3 regions of the Vibrio apostichopi genome follow, and region 3 is predicted to be linked to each of the others. Evidence: predicted binding sites of a transcription regulator. Region 3 holds the regulator's gene; each other region holds the start of a gene.
The links. The regulator MetJ, encoded in region 3, represses methionine synthesis genes. The targets are predictions, from matches to a motif close to TTAGACNTNTANANGTCTAA.
Positions count from the first base shown of each region.

Region 1: the regulator MetJ is predicted to act here: its motif matches at 1,683-1,702, upstream of metA (homoserine O-acetyltransferase MetA).
Region 2: the regulator MetJ is predicted to act here: its motif matches at 2,407-2,426, upstream of QUF19_RS07050 (MetQ/NlpA family ABC transporter substrate-binding protein).

Region 1 covers NZ_AP028067.1:1,691,984-1,696,251, reverse strand. Annotated here, with positions in the region: gene QUF19_RS07730 (M20/M25/M40 family metallo-hydrolase) at 1-439, shown strand, start outside; gene QUF19_RS07725 (DUF3859 domain-containing protein) at 569-991, opposite strand; gene QUF19_RS07720 (AAA family ATPase) at 1,085-1,453, opposite strand; gene metA (homoserine O-acetyltransferase MetA) at 1,726-2,667, shown strand; gene pilW (type IV pilus biogenesis/stability protein PilW) at 2,872-3,618, shown strand; gene rlmF (23S rRNA (adenine(1618)-N(6))-methyltransferase RlmF) at 3,731-4,268, opposite strand, start outside.
Region 2 covers NZ_AP028067.1:1,562,649-1,566,916, reverse strand. Annotated here, with positions in the region: gene QUF19_RS07065 (Lrp/AsnC family transcriptional regulator) at 1-274, shown strand, start outside; gene QUF19_RS07060 (type II secretion system protein) at 286-912, opposite strand; gene QUF19_RS07055 (dienelactone hydrolase family protein) at 1,340-2,248, shown strand; gene QUF19_RS07050 (MetQ/NlpA family ABC transporter substrate-binding protein) at 2,457-3,260, shown strand; gene QUF19_RS07045 (haloacid dehalogenase type II) at 3,472-4,152, shown strand.
Region 3 covers NZ_AP028067.1:3,499,083-3,503,350, forward strand. Annotated here, with positions in the region: gene QUF19_RS15725 (bifunctional aspartate kinase/homoserine dehydrogenase II) at 1-1,055, opposite strand, end outside; gene QUF19_RS15730 (O-succinylhomoserine (thiol)-lyase) at 1,058-2,239, opposite strand; gene metJ (met regulon transcriptional regulator MetJ) at 2,448-2,768, shown strand; gene QUF19_RS15740 (malic enzyme-like NAD(P)-binding protein) at 2,954-4,243, opposite strand.

The sequences.
Region 1 (4,268 bases), 1.8 Mb from region 3:
AGCAAACGTGGGTATTGTTGAAGGCGGTCAAGCGACTAACATCGTAATGCCAGAGCTTAAAGTCGTAGCAGAAGCGCGTTCACTAAACGGTGAGAAGCTAACAGCGCAAGTTGAGCATATGATTTCGACATTTGAAGAAAGCGCGAAGCAGTTCGGTGCTGAAGTGGAGATCGAATCGACTCGTGCTTACGATGCATTCGTGATTGCAGACGATCACCCGCATATTCTTTCTATCAAAACAGCATTTGAGAAGCTTGGCGTAACGGCGAACACCAAACGCACTGGCGGCGGTAGCGATGCAAACAACTTCAACGCGAAAGGTCTAACAACCGTTAACCTTTCTACGGGTATGGCGAAAGTTCACACCACTGAAGAGTACATTGCAGTGAAGGACATGGTCGCAATCACTGAGTTTGTTGTCGCTTACGTGACTCAATAGTCTTGCTTCTAAGCTAGGTGGAAATACCATTTAGCTCATATCAAAAAGCCGAGTCCCCATATGACGTGTGACTCGGCTTTTTTGTTGTCTTGCGTTTAGCCTAAAACTAACGTTTACCAGAAATTTCGTCTAGAAGCCTCGACGCTTCCAGAACTGGCTTTCGTCTTTGCCAACTAGGTCGAATGTCTTGTCGGCAATGATGTTTCCTTTTAGCTCGACTGTCATACGCCATTTACCGAGTTTGTTCGAGATAGGAGCCCAAATAGTGTCGCCTAAGTAGAAGTCCCAATCGTTGTTGCCTACATATTCTTCACCATCAAACGGTTCTAAGACTTCACCTTTATCTGTGGTGATATCTGGGTGATAGATGCAGTAACGGATCTTTTCACCTTTGGCTTTTTTGATATTCAGGATATAGCCAAACTCGACGTCAATTTCAGCGTCGACAATCGTGGTGAACTCTTGGATTTTTGGTAGGTCTTTAGATTTTGAATCCCATGTGGAGTAGATACCATAAGAAGTCATGTCGACCACAACTGAGCGCTTTGCCATTTCAATCTTTACCTTGGAGTTATTCTTTAAGTTTAAATATTGGTCGTTGTGTTTGATTCGTTAGCCAGATAGTCGTTAGCAAAAAGTACAGGACTATTCTTGCCAATCTTTCACCATACGCTTAATCACCGATGGTTCGATATCATGAATGCTGCCATATTGCTCTCGGCAGACTTCGATAACCAAATCAGCTTTGTATTTGAGTGCAAGTTGGCGATAAGCCTTCATTTCCCACTGCTTGATGAATGTGTTCGACACCACAACATCTAGCCCTTGCTTTAGGCCATTTTCCGTCGTGTTCTGACACCACTCATGCGCTTGCTGCAACTGCCTAGGATCGAAATGATATTCACCTTGCTCATTCACGTAATACATATCCGCTTCGACATGTAATGCATCGTAGGTCTTTGCTTTTGTTGATTTGCCCGAGCCAGGCAATCCTCGAATGAGTATTAACTTCATCTGTCACTTTACAGGCTAATTCGAAAACATGAGTTTATCTCAAATACTATCGAGTTGCTCCGATAACTCCTCTAATCCTACATACTTGAGTCAAACTATTCCCCCACCCCGAATGTACGAACAACACACTACAAGCCCTTAGTAGGTAGGTGTTGCTTTTGATAAAAAACACAAATAATTTACATCTATCCATTTTGTATATCGACAAGCGTATAAAACTACTATAAATTTAGAAGTATAGACGTCTACATATCTAGCTTAGGGAGAAAGCTGTGCCTATTCGCATTCCAGACCAATTGCCAGCATCTGATGTTCTTCGTGAAGAGAACATCTTTGTTATGCCGCTATCAAGAGCATCGACACAGGAAATTCGTCCACTTCGAGTCTTGATCCTCAACCTAATGCCGAAGAAGATTGAAACTGAAACTCAATTCTTACGCCTACTATCGAACAGTCCATTGCAAGTAGATGTTGAGCTGCTGCGCATTGATGACCGACCAAGCAAAAACACACCGACAGAGCACCTTGATAACTTCTACCGCCAATTTGAAATGGTCAAAGGGAGAAACTTTGATGGATTGATCATCACTGGTGCGCCGCTTGGCTTAGTTCAATTTGAAGATGTTATCTACTGGGACCACCTAAAAACCATCATGGAGTGGGCCAATAAACACGTTACCTCGACTCTGTATGTATGCTGGGCGGCTCAAGCGGGCTTGAAGCTGTTGTATGATTTGCCAAAACGCACGCGCAAGGAGAAGCTTTCTGGTGTTTACAGTCACGAGATACATAACCCATACCACCCTCTTTTACGTGGCTTTGATGATACGTTTTTAGCGCCCCATTCGCGTTATGCCGATTTCTCACAAGAATACCTAAACGACCATACTGAACTGGATATTCTTGCGACATCTGACGTTGCTGGTGTTTACTTAGCCGCAACCAAAGATAAGCGAAACGTGTTTGTAACTGGTCACCCAGAATACGATGCGCATACATTACACGGTGAGTACGTTCGTGATTTAGGGGAAGGCATGGAGCCGGTGATTCCTATCAATTACTACCCGAACAACAATCCAGATAATAAGCCGGTTGCAAGCTGGCGAAGCCATGGGCACTTATTGTTCTCCAACTGGCTAAACTACTGCGTTTACCAGCAAACACCTTACGATCTGGATCACTTCAGCGAAGACAACTTCACTAAAGACGATTAAACGTGAGTTCGTAGTAATCAACAGGTCGTAGTAATCAGTAGTTCGTTATAGTTAATCTTGATAAAGCCGCACTCGGTAGGTTGTTGATAAAACAGCTAATTGAGGGCGGCTTTTTTATGGTGTGTGGCTCGCATTCCATAATAGATTTACCACTTCGACGACTGCGATTTCATATGATGTGTTTGTGTTCATAAGGAGCCGCACATGCCTGCCAAATCGTTGTTTTCATATCCCCTACTACCAAATCTCGCGCTACTTGCTTCATTCTCTCTGGTTGGCTGCGTTTCTGTGACTAAAGGACAACCTAAAATAGAAAGCGACCCTATTGCGATGTCTGAATCTCGAATCGAGTTAGGTTTGGGGTACATGGGGCAAGGTAACATGGTAAGAGCTAGAGAGAATCTTGAACTCGCCGTTAAACATGCACCAAGTTACTATCGCGCACGCCTGTCTATGGCTCACTATTTTGAACGAGTCGGCGAAATTGATGAAGCCAGAGTGACTTATCAAAAAGCTCTGCGCTTAGATTCCAAAAATGGTAACGTGCTCAATAATTACGGCACCTTTTTATGTAAACAGGGTGAATACGAGCAAGCCGATAAATACTTCAACCAAGCTATTGACCAGCCTTACTATTATTTAGTGTCTGCAAGTTATGAAAACGCGGCTTTTTGTGCGTTTAAAGCAGGCGAAGTGGACCAAGCACGATACTACTTCACGAGAGCAATAGACCACGATCCAAACCGCGTAAAATCAATTCTTCAGCTATCTAAGATAGAAGTCAGTACCGAGGATTATAATGATGCTCGGCTGCGCCTGTTTAAATTCCACCAGCGTTATGGCTATCAAGTACCCTCACTTCAGATCTTAATCGAACTAGAAAAGAAAGCCGGCAACAGCGCATTACAGCAGAAGTATCAAAGCGAATTAGACGAGTTGCTTTCTGTTTAAACCAGCTTGGGTTTTAGATGATTAAATAGAAACGGGCTTGCTGAAAGTATCAGCAAGCCCGTTGTTAGTTTTAGAGGTCGGTTTTGAACCGGTTACTTCAATTCTGGATTCGTTATTTCAATTCGATCCATTGTTGACGCTGTTCGTCGTCCATAAATGTCCAAGCAACGAAGCGACTGACTTTTTGTCCTTGAGACATCTCAACCACTTTCACTTGTTTTGCTCTCAGCTTACCAAGTTCTGAACGAATCATATCTACGTTGTCTTTCTTAGAAATCAGCGTCGTAAACCACAAGACTTGCGTCGAGAACAATTGGCTCTCTTTGGCCATTTTCAAGATAAACGCAGCTTCACCACCCGGACACCACAATTCGGTTTTCTGACCACCAAAGTTCAATGTTGGTTTGTTCGCTGCATCTACAGCATTCTGCGCCGTCTTCTTGTTTTTACGCTCAGGCTTAAACGGTAAGCCTGCTTTCTTCGCTCGATTGGCTGCTAAGTTGTCTAGTTTACGTTGAGAACCTTGCTCCGCTTCTTCTTGCGATCCATGGAAAGGAGGATTACAAATAGTGACATCGTAACGCTCATTATCCTTAATCACACCTTTAAAGATGGATTCAGAGTCTGCTTGTAAACGACTTCGGATCTTA
Region 2 (4,268 bases), 1.9 Mb from region 3:
ACCTGTGAATGTGTTTGTGTTGGTGAAACTTGAAAAGCCAACAGAAGAGAACATGCGAGATTTTGAGCAACACATTGAAGTGATTGATGAAGTGTTAGAGTGCTTTCTGATGACGGGCAATCACGACTACCTACTGCATGTAGTGAGTGAATCGCTCAAAAGCTATGAGCAGTTCATCCGCAAACAGTTAACTCGCCTGCCAAATATTGCCTCTATTGAATCCAGCTTCGCCTTCGGTCAGGTAAAAACAAAGACCAAGCTGCCAGTGAGGTAATTAGGGGCGACTTAATTGGACTGTACAGAAGGCATTGGATAGTCATCTCCAACCATACAAACAAGTGCGCCACCAAATGCTTTATCGTAACGTATTTTTCCGGTCGTATTAGAACTTTCGAGACTCGTATTGCCATCGACAATCTGATTAATTTCTTGTGCCACTTTTATTGGTACCAACCAGATACAAGCCGCAAGAGAACAGGTTGCTGACGACGATTCACAACCTGTCTCGGTGCTTCCTCGTGCCCACTGACTACCCTTTTCCTTAAGCAGTAATTGCGTTGCTATGTAATCTGGATTATCGATGTACTGATCTCCACCTATCCATGTATCGTCAAAAGATAGGTACGGCCCTTGCCATGTTGATAGGCCCGGATTTTCAATTAAGTGATTGATATTCAAGTAGCCGTATTTAGTGTCGGTATCGGAAGTGATGGGAGGCAAAGAGCCATTATCAAGAGAATATTGCTCAGCGGCATCCAAGACTGTATTCAGTTGCCCGATCAGAAAGTCTGCCTCATCGACACGGGACATACGGTTGCCAAACTGGTTGTAGATAAAAAATGCGCAAATAAGCATGAGCAAACTAAACGCTGCAAGTTTCCATTTTTTTATCTGACACAAAAGTTTCAACATCTAATCTTTATCTCTCATTAAAACGGTTCTAATAACGCTAAGGCTTCCTTATGGGGAAAGATTATACCAGAGTAAAATCAAGCGTTTTGTATTGAAACATACTGCCCTACTGACGGTAAATATGCCTAGCTATTAAAGGCCAATTTAGAACTAGAACCTCCTCCCCAAATAAGAAAAGCAAATATCGAATAGTCTTAACTACCCTGCTTCACTGACTGAATCACTTACATCAACCTTGTGTTGATTGATCCAGTAAAACAAACCTAAGACAAGGGAATCGATTCCGAAGTGGTCGTTTTATCTGACTGTCATCTAATTTTTGTACTTTGATATAACAAATAGTTAAAAAGTTATTGAGCGATCGTTCAAATATATTGAAGTTTCCACTATAGTTGATTGGTCAAACAACTCACAACAAGGAAAAGTTATGAATAAAAGTACCGAATCTCAATCAGATCCAACTCGATCTATCCCCCAAGAAGCATTTGATTGGTATGACGAATATGCACACGGTCTGATTGATCGCAGAGAGTTTATGGCTCGTCTATCTGGGTTGGCTGTACTTGGCTTAACCATGACAACATTAACGTCTGCATTGATTCCTAATTATGCAAACGCAGAGCAAGTCTCTTTCAATGATCCTTCCATCAAAGCAACCTACGAGAAATTTCCTTCGCCTAAAGGCCACGGAGAAGGCTATGGCTACTTGGTGGTACCAAAAGAGCTAGAGGGTAATGCGCCTGTCGTCTTGGTCATACATGAAAATAGAGGCTTGAATCCATACGTAAAGGATGTGGCAAGACGACTCGCGGCCGCTGGGTTTATTGCGTTTGCACCTGATGCACTCTATTCGCTTGGCGGGTACCCAGGTAATGATGATGAAGGTCGAGCAATGCAAAAATCATTATCCAGAGAGAAAATCGAAGAAGACTTTATCGCCGCTGCAAACTTTTTGAAATCTCATGAAAAAAGTAACGGAAAACTAGGCGCTGTAGGGTTTTGCTTCGGTGGCTATATCGTGAATATGTTGGCGGCGGTAATGCCAGAGCAGCTGGATGCGGGCGTTCCATTTTACGGCACTCCTGCCGCTCCTGATTTAAGAAAGAACGTCAAAGGGCCATTACTGATCCAATTCGCTGGAATCGATAAACGTGTGAATGCAACTTGGCCAGACTATGAAGCCGAACTCAAAGAGATTGGGGCAGACTACACCGCTTACATCTATGACGGTGTGAATCATGGCTTCCATAACGATTCAACAGGTCGATATGCCGAAGAAGAAGCAGAATTAGCATGGACACGTACGCTTGAGTTCTTTAATCAAAAGCTTTCTTAATAGGCGAGATTACCGAACCCGTTTTCTTTAGGTTGCAAGTGACTGCCCTATATCTTACTCAACGAAACCCAAAAGGCCTCATACGTGCGAGGCCTTTGTTTTCTAGATCTAACTTTGCTTCTGACAAACCTATTGACCCAACTTTATAAATAGATAATATAGACATCTAGACATCTAAACGTCTTTTGGTTAATTAAATGGAGTTATCATGAACCGCTACAAAAAAATCACAGCATCCCTGTTGGCATTAGCATTCGCATTCGGCGTGACAGGATGTGGAAAAAAAGACGAGGATGTTATCAAGATTGGGGCGACAGTTGGCCCACATGCACAAGTTGTACAAGCTGTTGCCAAAGAAGCAGCAAAGCAAGGGATAAACATTGAACTCGTCGAATTCTCAGACTACATCACCCCTAACGCAGCACTGGACGATGGAAGTATCCAACTGAACAGTTACCAGCATCAGCCATTTCTCGATAACTTTAATGCCAATCACGATAGCCAGTTAGTTTCTATCGGACGTTCAATTTTGATGCGTATGGGCGTTTACTCGAACAAGTACACTTCGCTTGACTCTATCCCAGATAACGCACGAATCGCGATTCCAAACGACCCAACGAATGGCGGGCGTGGACTGCTACTACTTGAAGATGCCGGGCTGATTTCATTAAAAGACAACGCTGGTTTCAATGCATCTTTAAACGATATTGTTAACAACCCGAAGAACATTCGATTTGTTGAAGTGGATGCCGCTCAGCTACCCCGCTCTCTTGACGATGTAGATGCAGCAGCAATCACCATGAACTATGTCATGTCGGCTGGGCTCGATCCTAAGAAACAAGGCATTTACTTAGAGAAAAAAGACGCACCTTTAGCTGTGATGGTTGTGGCAGCGCGAGAAGAAGACAAAAACAATGAAACGTATAAAAAGATCATCTCAATTTACCACTCACAAGAGATCAATGACTTTTTAAACAGCACTTTCAAAGGCACTATCGAAGCTGCAAATTAAGCTAAATAAGCTAAATAAATCATTTCAGATTTGGCGCTGTCTGCAACTCAGTAAGCAACGCCAGATTTGAGTGACGTTTTCATCGATGACTCATTCCAACCCTCTTTTCAAATTAGAGAACCAAGCTTAAGTTACTTAAATCGAGGTTGAAAACCGGGTCATCCGAGCGGATTATGTAAGTACGAAATTCAATTAAATCTGGGTTCTTCGCATGAATAAAGAAGTGATACTGTTTGATATAAACGAAACGGTTTTAAATTTGGAGTCATTACAGCCTAAATTTAAAGCGGCATTTGGCAGTGAGGATGCACTATCACTTTGGTTCTCAAAGCTTTTGCACTCTTCAACGGTTTGCATCGCAACAAACGTAAAGTCTACTTTTTCTGAACTAGCGAATGCAGCGCTCGGCGCTATTGCACAACGGTACAAGTGTGATTTAACGGCGGAAAGCAAAGATGCCTTGTTAACTTCTTTTGCCACTCTACCGCCGCACACTGATATCAAAGCATCTTTACTTGAATTGCGTAACAACGGCTTTAAAACCGTCGCTTTTTCAAACTCATCCCTCGACCTAATCACTTCTCAAATCAAGAACTCAGGCTTAGAAGATTATTTCGACACCGTCATTTCCGTTGAAGAAACAGGCAGTTTCAAACCAAATTCAGATGTGTATAGATTTGCAGCAGAAACGTTAAAAGAGCCTGTCGAAAACCTTCGTCTTGTCGCTACTCACGATTGGGACACTCATGGTGCATTATCCGCCGGCTTACAGGCAGCCTATATAGACCGCACAGGCGTTGAATATCATCCTTTGTATTTGAATCCTGAGATTAGCTGCAGGACGATGGATGGTGTGGTGGAACAAATCATTAAGCACAATTTAGAAAAGTAACACCTCAAGAGACTTTTCTCCTGACTCGATACAAACAAAAAGGCCTCGTACACGCGAGGCCTTAGTGTTATCTATCGAAAGGTTGTCCCCCGACTCCACCAACTTAGCCGCTTTCA
Region 3 (4,268 bases):
AAGCAGTGCTGATCCGGTTCAAGCTCGAAAGCAAGCGGCTCTAATTGAGCGCGCTTAAGCCCTTCAAGGACTTCACTCTCTAGACGATCGAAATCATGACCGTGACCAAAAGTCAGTTGCACGATAAGAACTTCATCCAAAGAGGTAATGATTTTTGCACCACGACCCGATGCCAGTACACGCTCTATCTGTGTAGAGCCCGCCTCCGGCTGATAGCTACAGCGTAAGCTTAAGTCCATAGCACTTTGAGCCACAGGCTGTAGCGTTCGGCTGTGTAGCACTGGAGCCGCTAAACGAGCTAATTCACTCGCTTCATCAAGGCGAAGCAGAGGCAGTAAGCACGCATCCGAAACCAAACGAGGATCTGCGCTGTATACACCCGCCACGTCACTCCAAATAGTCACACGTTCAACTTCAGCTAGAGCACCAATCACAGTTGCTGAGTAATCCGAACCGTTACGACCGAGCAGTACCGTTTCGCCTTCGCAGTTTTGAGCCATAAAGCCCGTAATCACCACGCGACAATGGGCATGCTGCGCTAAGGCTTCTTTAATCAGAGGGTAAGAGCGTGCGCGGTCAACTTCAGGTTGAGCACCCGCTTCTGCACGTAAAAAGGCACGCGCATCTTGAGCAACCGCTTGTAAGTCATGCTGGCACAACAACGTCGCCAACAAACGTGAAGACCAAACCTCACCATGACCAAGCACTTGCGCTTTTTGTGCTTCGCTCAAGGGAGCAGTGAGCTCACCCAAAGCGGTAAATTCTTGTTGGATGGTTGCCGTTAGTTGAGAAGCGGCTTCGCCTTCAAGTAATGCTTCAATCAGTTCAAGCTGGAACTGACGAAGGGTTTGTAGGCATTCATGAGCAATACGGCCATCTTTGTCGAGCGCTTCAACAAACTCAATCAAACGGTTGGTTGTTTTACCCGCTGCCGATACCACGACCAAGTCAGTGGCTGATGAGTATTCTCTAAGAATGTTGACCACGCGTTGATAACATTCAGGGTTCGCTAAACTGCTGCCACCAAATTTATGTAGCTGGCGAAAGGTTGCCATTATTAACCCTCCCCTTCAGCGATAAAGCCTTGTGTTCTTTCGAAGGCTTGCTTGAGATCGTCGATTAGGTCTTCTGCATCTTCAAGGCCGACAGAAAGGCGCAGTAGTTGTTGAGAAACACCCGCTTCAGCCAATGCTTCTTCACCCATCGCACGGTGAGTCATCGACGCAGGGTGACAAATCAAGCTTTCAACACCACCCAGTGATTCAGCCAAAGAAAATAGCTCTAACTTATCGACAAAATATTTAAGCGCTTCAAAAGAGCCCGCAAACTCAAAGCTCAGCATGGAACCAAAGCCCAACTGCTGTTTCTTGGCGATCTCGTGACCCGGATGTTCAGGCAGGCTTGGGTGGTAAATCGTACCCACCAGGTCTTGTTGTTGCAGAGCCGTCAGAATTTCACGTGAGCTCTCTTCGTGAACACGCATACGCGCACCTAGCGTACGAATACCACGTAGCGTCATGTAGCTATCAAATGGTGTGCCGGTCGCACCAATACAGTTGCCCCACCATGCTAACTCTTCAGCGTGCTCTTCAGTTTTGGTGACCACAACGCCACCAATAACATCCGAGTGTCCGTTGATGTATTTAGTGGTTGAGTGGATAACAAAATCAGCACCCAGCTCTAAAGGCTTTTGGAACACAGGTGTCAAAAACGTGTTGTCGACAGCAACCAGTGCACCCACTTCTTTCGCTTTGCGGCAAGTTTCTGCAATATCAACCACACGAACCAATGGGTTCGATGGTGTTTCAATTAAGATCAACTTTGGCTTAAGCGCGATCGCCGCATCCAGCGCTGCTTGATCCGATTGATCAACAAACAGAACTTTGAAGTCACCTTTGAGTGAGCGTGTGTTAAACAGACGGTAAGTGCCGCCGTAGCAGTCGTGCGGTGCAATAATAAGATCATCGCCACCTAAGAAAGCCGAAACCCATAAGTTAAGCGCCGAAGTACCGCAGTTAGTAACAACTGCGCCTTTGCCCGATTCAAGCTCGAACAGTGCCGTTTCTAATAAACCACGGTTTGGGTTACCAGAACGGGTATAATCATACTTTGGCACTTCACCAAAAGCGGGAAACCCATAGTTAGTCGAAAGATAAATAGGTGGGACAACGGCATGGTGTTGCGTGTCTGACTCGATACCAGTACGTACTGCGATGGTTGCTGGCTTCCGGCTGCTCATAGGTGCTTCCTTACAAGTTTTGCGTCTGAGAATCACAGCTGCTTGTCGGCATTTTGCGGCTGTGTTAGATATATGTTATTCACTTTACTTTCATAAACGTGAGACGTCAACACTTCTAGACGTCCATATGTCTTTGCTTATGGCAGTAAATCCCGCTAAAATCACCACTATTAATTTATTCTAACAACTAAAGTGATGAAGGTACGCAATGGCCGACTGGAATGGTGAATACATAAGCCCATATGCTGAGCATGGAAAGAAAAGCGAACAAGTAAAGAAAATTACAGTTTCTATCCCTCTAAAAGTGTTAAAGGTTCTTACTGACGAGCGCACTCGCCGCCAGATTAATAACCTACGCCATGCAACAAACAGTGAGCTACTGTGCGAAGCCTTTCTACATGCGTACACAGGCCAACCACTACCAACGGATGAAGACCTTCGTAAAGACCGTCCAGACGATATTCCGACTGAAGTGAAAAAACTGATGACAGAGATGGGTATCGAGTTCGAAGCGTTTGACGAAGAATAACAATAACTCAGTCACTGCCTTCAATATTGATTCGCGATAACTGAACCCTATTTGTAACATCAACCACTACGCCCTCTATGACTGCGCAGTGAATGATAGACATAAAAAAACCGACTCCTAATGGGTCGGTTTTTTATTATTCTTTTCGCTCAATAGAGCAGTCGCGAACAAGCTATAACAAGCTATTAAGCCATATAGTTAGCAGGCATCTCAATACGAGCAACGCCAGACTCAACCGCCGCTTCCGCTACAGCTTTTGCTACGCGAGGAAGTAGACGTGGGTCCATTGGCTTAGGAATGATGTAACCTTTACCGAACTCCAATGCAGTTTCACCCGCAGCAGCCAGTACTTCAGCCGGAACTTCTTCTTTCGCCAGTTCACGAATCGCTTTAACAGCAGCCAATTTCATTTCGTCATTGATTTCGCTCGCACGCACATCTAGCGCACCACGGAAAATGAATGGGAAACAAAGTACGTTGTTTACTTGGTTAGGGTAATCACTGCGGCCAGTACCCATAATCAGGTCAGAACGAACTTCATGAGCAAGCTCAGGCTTGATCTCTGGATCTGGGTTTGAACATGCAAACACAACAGGCTTATCAGCCATCAACGTTAGTGCTTCAGCTGGTAGCAAATTAGGACCCGATACACCCAAGAACAGGTCAGCGCCTTCGATAACATCTTCAAGCGTGCGCTTGTCAGTGTTATTTGCGAACAGCTCTTTGTATTCGTTTAGGTCATCACGACGAGTGTGGATCACACCTTTACGGTCAAGCATGTAGATCTTCTCACGCTGAGCGCCACACTTAATCAGTAGCTCCATACATGCTACAGCCGCTGCGCCAGCACCTAAACAAACGATCTTACACTCTTCCAGTTTCTTACCTTGAAGCTCAATCGCGTTCAGCATACCCGCTGCCGTTACAATCGCAGTACCGTGTTGGTCATCGTGGAATACAGGTACATCACAACGCTCAATCAGGCGACGTTCAATCTCAAAACAATCTGGTGCTTTGATGTCTTCTAGGTTAATACCACCGAATGTATCTGCGATATTCGCAACCGTATCAACGAACTCATCGATTGTGCGGTGTTTTACTTCAATATCGATAGAATCTAAACCAGCAAAACGCTTAAACAGTAGCGCTTTACCTTCCATTACAGGTTTAGAAGCAATAGGACCAAGGTTACCTAGGCCAAGAATCGCAGTACCGTTAGAGATAACAGCAACCATGTTGCCCTTACCTGTGTATTTATAGACGTTATCAACGTTCTGTGCGATCTCGCGAACAGGCTCAGCCACGCCTGGGCTGTATGCAAGTGCTAGATCTTCTGCAGAGTTTGCAGGCTTCGTCAGTGCTACGGCAATTTTGCCTGGAATTGGGAACTCATGATAATCAAGAGCTTGCTGACGGAATCGTTCTTGAGGCGATAATTCTTGAGAGGATTGGTCTTGGCGGCTGTCTTCAGACATAGGTGTAGGTTCCTAGGATATTATT